2 regions of the Calothrix sp. NIES-2100 genome follow, and region 1 is predicted to be linked to the other one. Evidence: predicted binding sites of a transcription regulator. Region 1 holds the regulator's gene; the other holds the start of a gene.
The links. The regulator NtcA, encoded in region 1, controls nitrogen genes in cyanobacteria. The targets are predictions, from matches to a motif close to TNTGTANNNNNNNNTACANA.

Region 1 (8,062 bases):
TCTAAACATTTTAATCGTGACTATACTTAAATATTCAAGCTCTCCAACATTCTTATTTTCTTAGAAAAACTTGACCTTCCGGAGGGGTATTTATTGATTCAGCTTAAAATTTTAGTAAAGCTAACTTAAAGTTGAAGCAACTGATAAAAATTCTCTATAAACTTGCAGTTAATTAACACCGATATTTTCCTTGGTGTTGTTGGCATCTTGGCGGTTGGTTTATGAATATTTAATTGTATCTTCACAGACAAATGATATTAACATAAGTTGCTATTTATCTGGTGATGACTGGAAGTGGGGAATAGAGAGATCAGGGGCGATGAGGGAGTTTGGAGATAATATCAAAAAGCTTGCCATCCCTACCAACGACCCTTGTCCTGAGCGCAGCCTAAGCCAATGCGCTATGCCCTATTTTCCAGCCAGTGTTTAGTTATTAGCTAGTTGAATTATTTAACAGGATGATTTTTTTGTTGAATTTGTTGGATGAAAAACTCTTCTAAGGAGGTACGAGACAAGTTCATAGCAACGACTTGTCCACCACTAGGACGAAGACTAGCAAGAAAATCATAGTAATTATCTTGTTGTAGTGTACCTTGCCAAGAACCATCAGCCTTAAAGACGATACTGGGTATCCATTGTTGGATAATTTCGCGATCGCCACCTATCCCTTTAATATGATAAACGCTCTCATTTCCTAAAAGTTCCTGGAAAGAACCAGTGCAAATTAATTCACCTTGGGAAAGAATTGCAACGCGATCGCACAATTGTTCTACTTCAGAGAGAATATGGCTGTTGAAAAATATTGTCTTACCTGCGGCTTTGAGTTTGAGGATAATTTCTCGCATTTGGTAGCGTCCCACAGGATCAAGACCAGACATGGGTTCATCTAAAAAGATTAACTCCGGATCGTTAATCAAGGCCTGTGCCATACCTACACGCTGTAGCATCCCCTTGGAGTAGCGACGCATCTGTTTTTTTCGCGCATCAGCTTGAGATAAACCAACTAATTCTAAGAGTTGGGGAATGCGTTGACGTTGTAAACTATGGGGAATTTGAAATAGCCCCGCTGCTAGCTGCAAAAATTCCCAGCCAGTGAGATAGTCATATAAATAAGGATTTTCTGGCAGGTAACCAATATATTGCTTCACGCTGCGATCGCCTAATGGTTTACCCAGCAATAATCCCCGCCCAGAACTAGGACGGATAATTCCCAGTAATAATTTTAACAGTGTAGTTTTCCCTGCACCATTCGGTCCCAATAGTCCAAAAGTTTCTCCAGGGTAAACAATTAAAGAGCAACTTTTGAGCGAGACAACTTTTTGGTGCATCCAAAAGCCAGTACGGTAGACTTTTCGCAACTCAGAAGTTAATACTACTGGCGGAGTATCGGGAGTATTCAGTTGAGAATCAGGAGCATCTACAACAGACTTCATCTTGCTTCCATGCACCTTATGGCAGTAACTTGTTATCAATTACAGGTTACCCATTGATTAGCAAGAACTAACATGGGCATGGGGCATGGGGCATGGGGCACTTGTACTCTCGCAAGTAGAAGTATTGGGCATAGGTTTCCCTTGTCCTCCTTGTCCTCCTTGTCTTTTTTGTCCCCCTTGTCCCCCTTGTCCTCCTTGTCCCCCTTATCCTCCTTCCCTTGTCCCCCCTGCCCCCTGCTCCCCTGCCTGCTTTACAAAACCCCTTTAGAACTGGGAATCATTCCCCCACGACGGGGGTCTATTTCCACAGCTATCCGTATTGCCCTAGCAAAAGCTTTAAATGTTGCCTCAATAATGTGATGGGAATTAATGCCATCTAGCTGACGAATGTGCAGTGTCAATTGGCTATGGTTCACTATTGCTACAAAAAATTCCCGTACTAATTGGGTATCATATGTTCCCACCCGCTGGGTAGGAATCTGTAAACCATAGCTGAGGTGAGGTCTTCCAGAAAAGTCCAGTGCTACTTGAACTAATGCTTCATCAAGTGGTGCCAGGAAATTGCCAAAGCGGATAATGCCTTTGCGATCGCCTAGGGCTTTACTCAAAGCTTGCCCTAGGGTAATGCCCACATCTTCGTTAGTGTGGTGGTCGTCAATTTCCCAGTCTCCCTTTGCTTGTACATCCAAGTCAATCAAACCGTGGGAGGCAATTTGATGCAGCATATGATCCAAAAATGGAATGCCAGTTGCTGCCTTACAGATTCCTGTACCATCGAGGTTAACCGTAACTTGAACATCGGTTTCACCAGTAGTGCGATGAACAGAAGCAATCCGAGGGCTGGGACTAGATTGGTCGTATTGGGAGATGTTAACTTGACGATCACTGATTTGCATAGCTAATGAGGATTGGGGATGAGGGAGATGAGGGGGATGAGGGAGATGAGGGGGATGAGGGGGACAAGGGAGACAAGGGGGACAAGGAGGACTATTGACTATTGCCCAATGCCCAATGCCCAATGACTAACTACATTCCCATGATTTCATATCCTGCATCCACATATATGACTTGCCCAGTAATTCCGCTGGACAAATCGCTACATAAGAAAGCCGCAGTGTTTCCTACTTCTAACTGGGTGACTGTACGTCGCAGGGGTGCAACTTGCTCCACATGATGAATCATATCCAAAATGCCTCCCACCGCACTAGAGGCTAAAGTACGAATGGGGCCAGCAGAGATGGCATTTACCCGAATATTTTGTGGGCCGAGTTCAGCAGCTAGGTAACGTACACTTGCTTCTAAACCTGCCTTGGCGACTCCCATAATGTTATAATTAGGGATTGCCCTAATGCTACCTAAATATGAGAGGGTGAGGATACTTCCGCCTTCGGTCATTAACGGTTTGGCTGCACCACTTAACTGTACTAGTGAATAAGTACTAATTTGTAGTGCTGTGCTGAAGCCAGTACGTGATGTTTGGCTAAAATCTCCGCTCAAATCGTCTTTATTAGCAAAAGCAAGACAGTGGATAAGAATGTCTAGCTTTCCCCACTGACTGCCGATGGTTTCAAAGGTAGACTGAATCTGTTCATCGTTTTGGACATCACATGGCAGGAATAAGCTGGGGTTGAGGGGTTCTACCAATTCGGCAACTTTTTTCTCCATTTTGCCTCGCTCATCTGGCAAATAGGTAATACCTAAGTTCGCTCCAGCTTTGTGTAGTTGTTGAGCGATTCCCCAGGCGATTGAGCGGTTATTTGCAATACCTGTAACTAGGGCATTTTTTCCAGTCAGATTGAGCATATAAATTTTTCATGTGAACAATCATGCTAGAGCATACTAGAATCTGAGGCTACTTTGACTTTGTTTTACACAGGATTTGTAAAAATGATTATTGGTAAGAGTATTTACAACAATAAAAAACTCCACTCAAGAATCGGAGTTTTTGTAGGGGCGGGTTTATTTAAATCATTGTTGATCGGTGAGGATATCTGTGAACCCGCCCGTACAGTGGACAGTGGAAAAAATATATAAAAACCGCCGACAAGGGGACGTGGTATTAAACCAGATCCAAAAAAACAACTGACAACTGACAAATGACAACTGACACGCGAAATGCAATAAAATTACTGTTTATTTCTTAATAAATTCTCAAGATATCTTGATTTTATCTTTAAAAAACCTGTTGAATACACCTATGATATGTAGCTTTTCAAAAAGTACTAGCTAAAAATATCAATAATTATGTATCATGATAAACAAATAACTGGGAAGCAGGAATTTTGAGTATAGGAAAGTACAGAAAGGTTGACGGTGCTTTATTGATTTTTCAGGTGTATTCTTAGGTAATCAGTTTTTGTTTTTCCGGCATTGGGTAGGGGAAGGGAGATGATCGTGACACAAGATAAAGCCCTAGCAAATGTTTTTCGTCAGATGGCAACTGGAGCGTTTCCGCCGGTTGTAGAAACGTTTGAACGCAATAAAACGATCTTTTTTCCTGGCGATCCTGCTGAAAGAGTTTATTTTCTTTTAAAAGGTGCTGTTAAGCTTTCTAGGGTGTATGAAGCAGGAGAAGAAATCACAGTAGCACTGCTGCGGGAAAATAGCGTTTTTGGTGTGCTGTCATTGCTGACAGGAAACAAGTCCGATAGATTTTACCATGCCGTTGCATTTACCCCTGTAGAATTACTGTCAGCTCCAATTGAACAGGTGGAGCAAGCACTCAAGGAAAACCCAGAATTATCAATGTTAATGCTGCGAGGTCTGTCTTCGCGAATTTTACAAACAGAGATGATGATTGAAACTCTTGCACACCGAGATATGGGTTCAAGGTTAGTAAGTTTTTTGTTAATTCTCTGTCGAGATTTTGGTGTTCCTTGCGCTGATGGGATCACAATTGATCTGAAGCTATCTCATCAGGCGATCGCGGAAGCAATCGGTTCTACTCGCGTTACGGTGACTAGGTTACTTGGAGATTTACGTGAGAAAAAAATGATTTCTATCCACAAAAAAAAGATTACTGTGCATAAACCTGTTACCTTAAGTAGGCAATTCACTTAAAAGCAATTGGGGGAAGCAGAGGTGGCAGGTGTTGTGTTTTGAGAGATAACACCGATAATGGAGGTAGATCTCAAAATTGACTAAATATCTCCACCCAAAAGCGGACTCTTGATGTTGTCAGCGGTCAGTTGCTTTGAATCTATGTACCGCCAGTCCAGTTGCTCCAGAGTGGAAACCAAAAAGACCGCAGGGCTGCGACAAGGAAACGGTGCATAAAACTTTCATCAAAAACAACTGACAAGTACGGGTTTAGCATTGCTAAACCCCTATAACTGACAAATGACACGCCAAGCAAGTAAATTCAGCTATTGTCAATCTCTATATCCCCCACAAAAAATGGTTGAAAGTAGTAGGCTGTATCTGGAAGCATTTCGGTAGCTGAAGATGACCACCGGGTACATCCTCATTGCAGCAATTTTAATTCTGGGGGGCATGCTTGCCACTGTCGGCGATCGCATCGGCACACGAGTTGGCAAGGCGCGCCTCTCTCTATTTAAGTTACGTCCTAAAAATACGGCAGTAGTAGTAACTATTTTTACTGGTACTTTAATTTCAGCATCAACTCTGGCAATTTTATTTGCTGCGGATGAAGGATTGCGCAAAGGGGTTTTTGAGTTAGAGGATATTCAAAGGGATCTGAGAAATAAACGCGAACAGCTAAAAACCACAGAAACCCAGAAAAGTCAAGTAGAAAGTGAGTTGAACCAAGCGAGGACAGCACAAGCCCAAGCTCAAAAAGACTTACAAGCGATTAATCAGTCCTTACAAGCGGCGAATGCTAAACAACAGGCTACCCAAGCCCAACTCAACCGTACTCAAACTCAACAAGCCCAAACCCAAGCTCAATTAAACCGCACTCAAACTCAACTAGGACAAGTTGTAGCTCAATATCAAAAAGCAATAGCGGAACTGCAAAGCGTTTACGACGAGAAAAAGAATCTCTTGGCGGAAATCGAACAACGGAAGATAGAACGCCAAAGACTCTACGCCGAAGCAAAAAAAGCGATTGACGAAGCCAAAACAGCTATTGCTAACCGCGATCGCGAACTCGCCAACCGCCAAGAAGCAATTGAACAGCGAGACCAAAAAATTTCCCAGTTAGATAAACTGATTCAACAGCGCAATTTAGAAGTTGCAACCCGTGAACAGGTAATTGCTAAACGAGAATCTCGTCTCAAAGAATTGGAAAAGCAACAGAACTACCTAGAGCAGGAAGTTGCTAGGCTGGAAAAATATTATCAGTCTTACCGTGACCTACGTTTAGGGAAATTGGCTTTGGTGCGAGGCCAAGTTCTATCTGCGGCTGTGGTTCAGGTTAACCAACCCACAGAAGCCCGTCAAGCAGTTATCCAACTGCTCAACGAAGCTAATCAAAATGCTATCCTCGAATTAGCTGAACCTGGGACAAATACAGGAAATAATGTCCAAATACTCCATGTTACCCAGGATAGAATCGAGCAATTGATCAAGCAGATTAATGATGGTCGTCAATATGTCATCCGAATTTTCTCTGCTGGTAATTACGTGAGGGGTGAAAAGCAGATAGAATTTTTTACCGATACAGCAAAAAACCAACTAGTCTTTTCTGGGGGACAGGTACTAGCTACGACTACCGCCGATCCCAAAATCATGACATCTTATCAGCTAAGACAGCGGATTGATTTGCTGATTTCCGCTTCCCAATTTCGTGCCCGTAATGCGGGAATTATTGAAAATGTGCAAGTAGAAGGTACTTTTCTGCGCTTTTTTGCCCAACTCAAACAATTTGATCAACCTTTAGAGATTAAAGCGATCGCGGCTGAAGACACTTTTACAGCCGGGCCACTGAGAGTAAAGTTAGTGGCAATAATTAACGGTCAAGTTATTTTTAGCACTTAAAAAAAGTATTCAGGGATTAGGGGCGAGGGGTTAGGAGATGAAGGAAGGGGGACAAGGGAGACAAGGAGGACAAGGAATTTTAGATTTTAGATTTGCGATAGCGCAGCGTTAGCGAGTCCACGAGCGTCTTTTGGATTCTAATCTAAAATTTAAAATCCAAAATCCAAAATTGTTTTCAATGCCCCATGCCCAATGCCCAATGCCCAATTGTTTAAATTTTGAATTGCTTATGACTCTTCGTGAATTCTCACCGACACAACCAGTCATTTTAGGCTTTGATCCCGGTCGAGATAAGTGTGGTATGGCGGTGATCGGACTGGATCGGCAAATACATTATCACCAAGTTGTGATTGCAAATGAAGCGATCGCTACCATTGAAACCCTTCGTCAGCAGTTCCCTATATCCTTAATGGTGATGGGCGACCAAACTACAGCGAAGCAGTGGAAAAAAAGACTGCTTCAAGAATTAGTAGAACCGCTAAATATTGTGTTAATTGATGAACGCTACACTACTTTAGAAGCACGCGATCGCTATTGGCAAATGTACCCTCCCAAAGGACTGACAAAACTATTACCCCAGGGTATGCGACAACCCCCACGACCGATAGATGATATTGTTGCCATTCTTTTAATTGAAAGGTACTTAAATCGTTTAGCCGAATCAGTTAACAGTTAACAGGTAACAATAGTTAGGAATACCTAAAGTTCAGCGCGGATAGTGAAAGCATAGTCGCCTCCAGGCTCCAACTGGTAATCTTGTTTCTCCAAGAAGCGCCCCAGAGGTTCTTTAATTAAAGCGCGACCTTGGGAAGGCTTCACAGACAGTTCTCCCCGGCGAAAATGCCATTGGAACTGCCATTCATACTCACCCGCACTCACTTCGCCCTCAAGGAAGCCGTGTTGCCAAGATTGGCGGGTAATTTTGACATGGGCGATGGTTTCTGGCAGACGTTTAGCACTCACAATGCTGTATGTTAAGTTGGGAATTAAAGTTAACCACGTAGGCTAATTCTTTTAATACCAAACATAGCGTAAATTGAGAAACTGACAAAATGAGTATTTTGAAAAGAGAATAGGAAAATACCCTATAAATACGGAGAATGTGCCGCGAAGCATTGCGTGGCGGTATAGGCTTGTACAGCATTTATATGCTGAGCTAATTTTCCCCTTGATCGGGAAGCTGGCTGACAACCCCAAAGTGCAATCAATACATTTAAAAAGATTGTGCTAAATTGGTTTTGACTGTGAGTGATTCACCATATATTGTTTTGAATCAATGAGAGTGACCCTGAAGCAATCCTCGAATGAACGTATTTTCCGAGGATCGATTTTGCTCAGGATAGAAGCTGATGATATTTGCACTCAAATTTGGACATCATGTATATTCGATCCTTATCAAGAACTGTACATCTGGCTGGGGCAAATTCGAGACTCCCAACTACCCGCAAAAATGATAATAGATGAGGAAGGTCATGGAGTAGAGCTGATAGCTGAGTATTTGAGCGATCTACTTGTGCAATTCCGAATTGAGCCGTGGATGTGTGGGAATGATACTACAACACGCCTCAAGATTACTACTGAGCGTTCTGAATTAATCGAGGCTTTTCATCATGGAATCATCAAATTTATTCAAGATGAGTATCAACCATTACAATGGTCAGACATTGATGATCTGAGCAATACAAATTGGG
Region 2 (8,062 bases), 5.8 Mb from region 1:
GTACAAAATCGCAGGTGGACTGGGTGTTTCTAATAGTAACCGGGGATAATCTGCATCTGCTGGTGTCCAAAAATGGGGGTTTTCTTGTTGGTGCTTGATCAGTAGTTGTTCTGGATGGAGACGCGATCGCTGTTTGACTACTTTTTCTAATGTCTGCGAACCAAAACCCTCTACCTGTGCTAATTCCAACCCAGTCGCTTTCCAAGCTGTTGCCAGTGTGCCAAAATGCTGTTGCAAGCGCCGTAGCAATACTGGGCCAATCCCAGAAATTTGCGACCAAGCTAACCAATACGCGCGTTCTTCTCCCACTTTTCCATCCTCACACCACCTTGATTGAGTATTCCCAAATTTGCTTGATCTGTTCATGCACTACTAAGTAAGTAGGCGCGATTTAACCGAACTGTGTCAAGTTTTGTCGGGGGAAAGGGGTAAAGGGTAAAGGGGAAGAGAAATCTGTGAGATTAAATATCGGGAAACAATTATTTTTCCATTCCCCCTTACCCTCAATGCAAAGGTTCGACCTTCCTTAGCGTTTTACAACACTTATGAGAAAATTGATACTCTAGTAAGCTATTATGCTTTTAAGTTGCACAATCCATCGTGAGGGCTGTTGACAGTTGACCTTTGACAGTCAACAGTTAACAGCCCTTATTAGTAGTTATGCTTTTTTAGCGCGCATTAGCTTAGAATTACTGCGGAAAATTCGTTGTAATTAGGTAGCTATGGAAAAATTCAATTAGATAGCCAGAGACCAAATCCGGTCGCAGAGGTATAGCTACAACAACATATTTTCATCTAGCCAATCGATGAGATTTTGGAGTATTATTGCATAGGAATTAATCTGGAATATGTAATTAATTGAATTCAAAATTGTTATTTTTTTTATTTATCTGCTTGTCAAAATTTACAGTAATTTATGTCATTTTGAAAAAGTTTTTTAGTATTTATTAGTAAGTAAGATGCGTTTGTCCTCATAAGCCAACTGACGTAAGGGAATTTCAATCACAAACTCTGCCCCATGTCCCTCCTCTGAATGACAGTAAAGCCGTCCACAATGCCGATTAACAACCACTTGATGACTAATTGATAAGCCTAATCCAGTTCCTCTGCCCACAGGTTTCGTAGTAAAAAACGGATCGAACAGCTTGGAGCAAATGGCTGGCGAAATTCCTGGACCATTATCCGAAATTCTAATACAAACCCAATTGTCGTCAAATACCTCAGTCCGAATCCGAATGTAACTTGGATTTAATAGAGTTTCTGCCTGTGTTCGTTTTTCATTAAAGTCATCTAAAGCATCGATCGCATTAGAAAGAATGTTCATAAAAACTTGATTTAGTTGCCCAGCGTAGCACTCTACTGTTGGCAACAACCCATACTCTCGAATCACTTGAATTTCCACATGGTTAGATCGTCCTCTCAGCCGATTTCGCAGAATCATCAACGTGCTGTCAATTCCTTCATGAAGATCGATTTCCTTACATTCAGCTTCATCAAGGCGGGAAAAAATTCGCAGCGATTTCACAATGTCGCTGATTCGTTCAGATCCCACCTGCATCGAGTTCAGAACTTTAGTAATATCTATTTTGAGAAAGTTCAAATCAATGTCTTCGATCAAGCTCTGAATCCCCTCACTGGACTGGGGATACTCTTCCTGATAAGCCTCCACCAGTGTTAGTAAGTTTTCAACATACTCATGAACGTAGGTTAAATTCCCGTGAATGAAATTTGCCGGGTTGTTTATTTCATGGGCGACACCGGCTACGAGTTGTCCTAAGCTCGACATTTTCTCGGTCTGTACGAGCTGCGCTTGAGTTGACTGCAAATCCTTGAGTGCGTGTTCAAGTTCTCGAGCCTGAGTCTTTGCGGTTTGAGCCAGTTGCGCTTGAGAGGCTAAAGCTTGCTCAAGCTGTACTTGCTTGTGGGTCAGTTCCGTCGTTAGCCTTTGAGTATCTGCTAGAGCCGTACTCCTCACTTGCAGAAGCACTAAAAAATCACAGATTGAATCATGAATGGGAAAATCCTTGAACTTGACTCCCAAGGGAGCTAAATCGCTGACATCGGTGACCCAAATCGAACAGAGAAAAAAGATGACATCTTGAGTGTCGTCATAGCTCATCTGCCCCTTAAGTTGTAAATCATGGTGTAGAAATTCTAACAAGAAGACGGAGCGCGATCGCTTCTGAAATATCTCAAAATCGACCGCAACACTAGGACGCATTACACGCAAATGATCGTTAAGGCGATCGCCGACTAACAGCTTGGGGCAAACTCGTTGCAAAACTTCTCCCACCTGTAAAATTTCCAAATTGCGATTAAACACAATGTGAAATGGAAAAGCCTCAGCGAATAGCTGGGGACTAAGGTAAAATTTAGCACCTTCTTTAGACAGATCTGTTGGCTTGGTAGTTAACGGCGAACTCGTCATGGTCATGACCTTCTTCTCGACTTTGAATCTGTGTTACTTCAACCTTGGTATCAAAGCGCTTCCCCAAACCCTCTAAAAGGCCAAATACCATTGGGGCTAATCCTTCGCGGGAAGAATAGTAGTGTAAATGCAAGGAGTTTTCTTCAGCTTCGGCACACTCAAACGAAGGGGGTTGAAGTTTTGGAAACACAATTCCAACACGAGCATGTAAATTATCTAAATTTTCGAGGAACTCCGGCAGGCTTTCTCCGCACATATCAATGATTTCGCTGAAACCTTCTGCCGCCGTGTAGCGTACCCAGTGTTCTCCAAACGCTTTCATGACTTCCGCATCGGATAATCCTAAAATCTCACTTGCAGCTAGGATTAATCGGTAAGTTACATTGTCGTGATAGCTTTTGATGTTGACAAACTGCTCTTCTACCTCGGCTTTGTGCCGCACTTCTAGCCAAATTTCTGGGCCAAACTTGCTGCAAATCATATCTTGGATTGCTTTGTTGATTAATCCATACATACTGTTACTAATTTCCTTAATGGTGTCTGACGAATTACGAATTGATATAAACTCTTAACCTGAAGCGGCGGGAAAACACACATTGCTTTTTGCCGCATAGATAGCTTGCTCAATTCCATCCCACAAGGTATGGCGCGATCGCAGTGCTTGTTCAGTCATCCGCTGAGCTTCTTCCCACTTCTTGACATCGTTCTCACAAAGATTGATCAGCAATTTCTTACCCATAGGTGCATGGCTTTCTTCATCTAAATGCATATGGCGCTCAAGATAGAGACGAAAAGCATGACAGCGAACGCCTTTTGCCTGTTCGACTTGCTCCAATAAGCGGCTGAACATTTTGGGAATGATGTCCTCACGACCAAAAAGCAACGTTGCAGCAACTTCATGAGTTGAACCCTGAACACTGCTTAAAGTGTTCAGCACAAATTGTTTAGTTGTTGCAGGAATGGGAAGGGATATTAGCGCTTGCTCAGCTATATCACCTTGATGTAGACATTCAAGGAAAGCTTGCATAGGCCGACAATTTGCGCCAACTTCCTCCATAGCTAATAGATAAAGCTCAAAATGACTGATGTAGTAACCCGGTTTAACTTCATCGGTTTCTTCGGATAAAACAATTTCGTTGATAAATCTGGCAGAACTTGCAACTTTGGCAGGTATCCACGGTATATCTACACAAGTTAACCGTCGCTGAAGCGTTTTCACCAAGGTCATGAAGTCCCAAACAGCGAAGATGTGGGATTCCATAAAGACTCTCAGGGCGACAAGATCATTGACCTGAGTATAAACAGGGTGTGAGAGCAAAGCTGTCCGGAGAAAGTTGGTGTTCTGAACCAAAGCCGTGTAATTATCGCTCGTCTGGTTATTAAAATCGCTGTAGGAAGCAATACCCTCAACTTGCTTGGAGATCAACGTATCTTGGCTTTCTAAACTAGTCGCTTTCAGTAAATGAGACATGAGTAGAGCAAATAGAAACGCTATTTGTTTCTATTTTGTTCGTTCCCAACCCTTAACTGTCTCAGTTGATTTATGGATTTTTCTGTAAGTTTTATATGTTTTTTATAAGCATAAAAGTTGATACACTTAGGTAAATTACAGCAGATTGCCTGTAAATGAGGTACACTTCAGTAGTGCAGGAAAGAGTACAATCAAAGCTGATACCATCGACTTGCGAGAACAAATACTAAAGGCTGATTCTCAAGGTGATATCCCAATCAGAAAGTGGCTCTAAGGTTTGCTGTAGCTAAAAGTTTTGTATAAAAACTAATATACTGAGAATCAGACTCAAGGTCATGTACAACCAAGACAGCAAGGTGGAGCTTTTGAGAGTGGGTTGGATGGATATGAAGCTCAACTAGCTGCAATGTTTGAAAAATACCTACTAGTAGTTCACCACACTAAATACGATGGGCAAAAAACGAACCGCAAAGGCACGAAGTACACGAAGTGAGAAGGAAAGAAGAGAAATTTAAAATTTGATTTCCCCATCAAAATCAATGTGGTGAACCACTAGTAGTCTGTCAATTTTGTTTTGAGGGATTTTTGGTAGTGTGTTCGCGTAGCGTGTCCGTTGGCGCAGCCTCCCGCAGGGAAGGACAAACGTCTCGCTCACGCGGGCTTTTCGGCCCGCACTACAGTCCATAATTTTTATTTTGATAGACCACTAGATACAACTTTAGTTTCCTGTGGTGATGATTTGGCGATAATTACTGCTTTTAAATTCAGCCACAGCTTCTTGTATTGCATAGTCTGGTAGCCATCCTTGCACAACCAAGATTTCTGCTGATTTGATGGGAGAAGTAACGGACAGAATCGTGAAAATCATCTATCCCTGAACCGTTACTGTCCAAATTTATTGGCGTTTGATTAATCTGATTTTGGGAAGTTTTATTTGTTGGCGATTTTTTCGCTTCTCTATTAAACCTGTTGTGAACGCTGTTGTTTCAAATAAGTAAACACAGATTTATCGCCAATATCCGCCGGAATTGCTTGCACTGTCTTACGCAAAGCAAATACTAAAAACAAAATTGCCCAAATTCCCAATAGCACCTGTTCCCCCTGAATTGGTAAAATTCCGACTAAATGACCGAGTAACAACAGTGGTACTGTGAAGGTTAAGATTTGAGTTTCCAGGCGATTAAAGCAAAAAGCTTCTTTGAAATAAATACCTGTGAGCGCAACAAAGGTAAATCCAATTCCGAATAAGCTAAGAGGATGATTGTAAACGTAAACAGCCAAAGGTTCATTGTTAGATAGCGCCAATCCGATGGCTGCAATGCTACCAATCGCCCAAAAAATCTGTAAAAATCGGTGCAGTAATGCCATATATATATGGATGGTCAATAAACTCACACCGAGAGCGAGGGTAAAACAGGCGTATAGCCAAGTTAAGATGGTAAAGTTAATTGGCTGATTGTTGAACAATACTAAAGCGCTACCTATAGCAAAGCTGAGTGCAGCTATCATTAATCCAGCGCGGTAGATAATCACACCAATGCGATCGCTCTGAGTAATTGTAAATTCCCCAAACTGACCTTGATATACTTCTGGGGCTGATAATGTTTGTGTAGTCATAGTAAATCAGTTATGAATCTAGATTGCGAATGAGTCCCTCGTACTTAGTCTAATCACAAATGACTAATGACTAATGACAAATGACCTCTAACCTATCTTGCAAGTTGATTTGCAATTGTGAATGTGCATTACCGCTATTGATCGCAATTTCTACCCAGCCGTGACTCCCAACTAAAGCGATCGCTTCTCCCACTGCTACATCACTATAGGTTTCACACCCTGGTATACTCAATCCACGGACTTGCACGCGCCAGGTTTTGCCTTGGACGTATCTTCCGGGAATGTTACTCACTAAGTTGCCAAAGTGGTCAATATATTGAATACAACCTACTACACCGGTTGTTGTTTCTTGGCATTCACCTATATTTAGTTGAACCAAGGTTGCGGGATCTATTTCTCTTCCTAGTTCTGGGATCGGTACGCCACTAGCCAAATTAGCTCCCACTGGTGCAAATATATCTCTACCATGAAATGTGTTACTGGGTTGGGGGGTGCGCCAATAGTTAAAATTTGTTAACTCAACCGCTGCGATCGCTGGATTTTGACTGAGTACTCCACTAAAGATGCCATTATCTGGCCCTACCAAAAATCCACCAGCAAATTCGACTGCGATCGCTCGGCGCTGGCTTCCCACTCCCGGATCTACCACCGCTACATGCACTGTCCCCGGCGGAAAATAAGCATAAGCATTCATTAAGCAAAACCTAGCAGCAGCAATGTTTTGCGGCGGAATCTGGTGCGTCAAATCGATCACCTTGAGCCGAGAGTTGATTTGCGCGATCGCTCCCTTCATCACCCCCACATAGACATCGCGATCGCCAAAATCGCTCAATAAAGTCAGGATTTTAGCTGGTGGTAATTGTTGCTCCTCAGTCCAGGATGCATCAGAGATTCTTACTTTATCCATTGGTACATTAGACGTATATCTATACACATGCAAAAAAGAATATTTTTCTGTAACAACCGCTACGAAATTTGTGCTATATTAGGAAAACAAGATAAAAAGGTGAAATCTTAAAGAGGTAATCATTATGAATACAAATAGATTACAAGCTGCAAACAGAGCCAGAGATGCCCACAGACAAAACATTCAAAGAGATATAGAACGCCGCTTGCAAGTAGCCAGAACCCAGGGCGACGAAAAGCTAGTTCGTCAATTAGAAGCTGAATTGAGATACTTCGCCTAAATGAAGCTTTTATTGTGCTTAGTTTTGTTGTGCATAAGCCCGCTACGGCGGGTTTTTGTTTGTCAAGAGTCAACTGAAGGCGCTCAGTATGAAGTATGAAATTATCCCACCCGTCACCCTAGCAGTAGATTTTCTACACCTATCGTTGTCGTCGTAGTTGCTACCTGAATAATCCTACTGTATTGCAACCGCCATTGTAGTGCATTAGAAATTGTCAGGTAGCCCATTTCTGGCGGTTGCTGCAAAATTCTTTCTGCAAGTACCTCACGGCCAATTTCATCTAAAGGAAAGTTACGTTCCTCTAAAAATGCTATGACATCTTCTTTGTTACCATGACGACGTAAGATTTCTCTTAACCCGTAGGTTGTTTGGTAATCTCCAGTTTGTTCTCTGGCTACAAAAACGACGTTCTGGAAGTTTAAATTAGCAGTGCGAGAGCTATGTTCATCAATCTTTTCATATGCAAATATCAACAGATGATAGCCCAATCCATATACTTTTTGACTAGCATTCCGAAAGGGACAAGAAGACTGGGGCTGTCGAATTGATGTTACTTTCAAATCAACTTCTAATTCAGGAAAATCAATTCCCAAAGCAGCACTACCAATCGTGTATTCGTAATTTATCGATAAATATTGATTAAAAGTAAATTCAACGTATGTCCCTACAGCTTTACCATCTGTAACCCCGTATAGATTCGGAATTTGTGTGGCACTAATTACAGTACAAAAATCCCGTGCAGCAGTTTTGAGGGAAGATAAGGTGAGAGGTTGCATTTTTTAAATAGCCAAACTTAATTGCTGCCAATTAGGTTTACACAATTCAAAATTTCTTTGACCAATTCTTTTACATACCCACTCTACACAAGCTGGTACAATGGCATTTCCAAATAATGTGTATTGATCGTAAATTCTGGCAACTTGACACCAAGTATCAGGAAAACCCATAAGTCGGGCATATTCAATATTAGTTAAACGTCGAAATTTATCACCTACTTGGTAGCGTTCATAATGCCTAGATGTTGAAGCAGTCAGTGTTGATGCAATACCATTAATTCCAAAAATAGTATAACCAAGTCTCGCCCCTCCATCTTGGTTGTACAAAATTTCAACTCCATTACAATAGCGATTGACAGGCTTACTTTGCTTAATCCGCTCCAGCGTCTCGGCAGTAAAATCAAATTGAGTGTCCACTATTGACTCATCTTGAAGAATATCTTGAAGCCTTTTTCTAGGCTGGATATCAGGCAATGATGAAATCTTTTGACTGAACATCTTATGTTTATAGGCAACTCCCCAATTATCATTTTTACTTTTCATAGCCATAATTGGCCACATATATTTTACCAATGGCTCTTCG

Region 2: the regulator NtcA is predicted to act here: its motif matches at 6,470-6,489, upstream of AACU32_RS00405 (SAM hydrolase/SAM-dependent halogenase family protein).

The regions. Positions count from the first base shown of each region.
Region 1 is NZ_CAWNLA010000001.1:5,889,044-5,897,105, forward strand. Features, by position in the region: gene AACU32_RS23920 (ABC transporter ATP-binding protein) at 447-1,433, opposite strand; gene hisB (imidazoleglycerol-phosphate dehydratase HisB) at 1,685-2,329, opposite strand; gene fabI (enoyl-ACP reductase FabI) at 2,460-3,236, opposite strand; gene ntcA (global nitrogen regulator NtcA) at 3,822-4,493, shown strand; gene AACU32_RS23940 (DUF3084 domain-containing protein) at 4,878-6,371, shown strand; gene AACU32_RS23945 (pre-16S rRNA-processing nuclease YqgF) at 6,601-7,047, shown strand; gene AACU32_RS23950 (DUF3146 family protein) at 7,071-7,334, opposite strand; gene AACU32_RS23955 (S1 RNA-binding domain-containing protein) at 7,702-8,062, shown strand, end outside.
Region 2 is NZ_CAWNLA010000001.1:87,537-95,598, forward strand. Features, by position in the region: gene dprA (DNA-processing protein DprA) at 1-309, opposite strand, end outside; gene AACU32_RS00380 (ATP-binding protein) at 938-2,434, opposite strand; gene AACU32_RS00385 (heme NO-binding domain-containing protein) at 2,385-2,942, opposite strand; gene AACU32_RS00390 (DUF3050 domain-containing protein) at 2,997-3,899, opposite strand; gene AACU32_RS00395 (hypothetical protein) at 4,618-4,767, opposite strand; gene AACU32_RS00400 (DUF2301 domain-containing membrane protein) at 4,860-5,516, opposite strand; gene AACU32_RS00405 (SAM hydrolase/SAM-dependent halogenase family protein) at 5,587-6,423, opposite strand; gene pirA (arginine synthesis PII-interacting regulator PirA) at 6,548-6,703, shown strand; gene AACU32_RS00415 (restriction endonuclease) at 6,817-7,479, opposite strand; gene AACU32_RS00420 (DNA cytosine methyltransferase) at 7,483-8,062, opposite strand, start outside.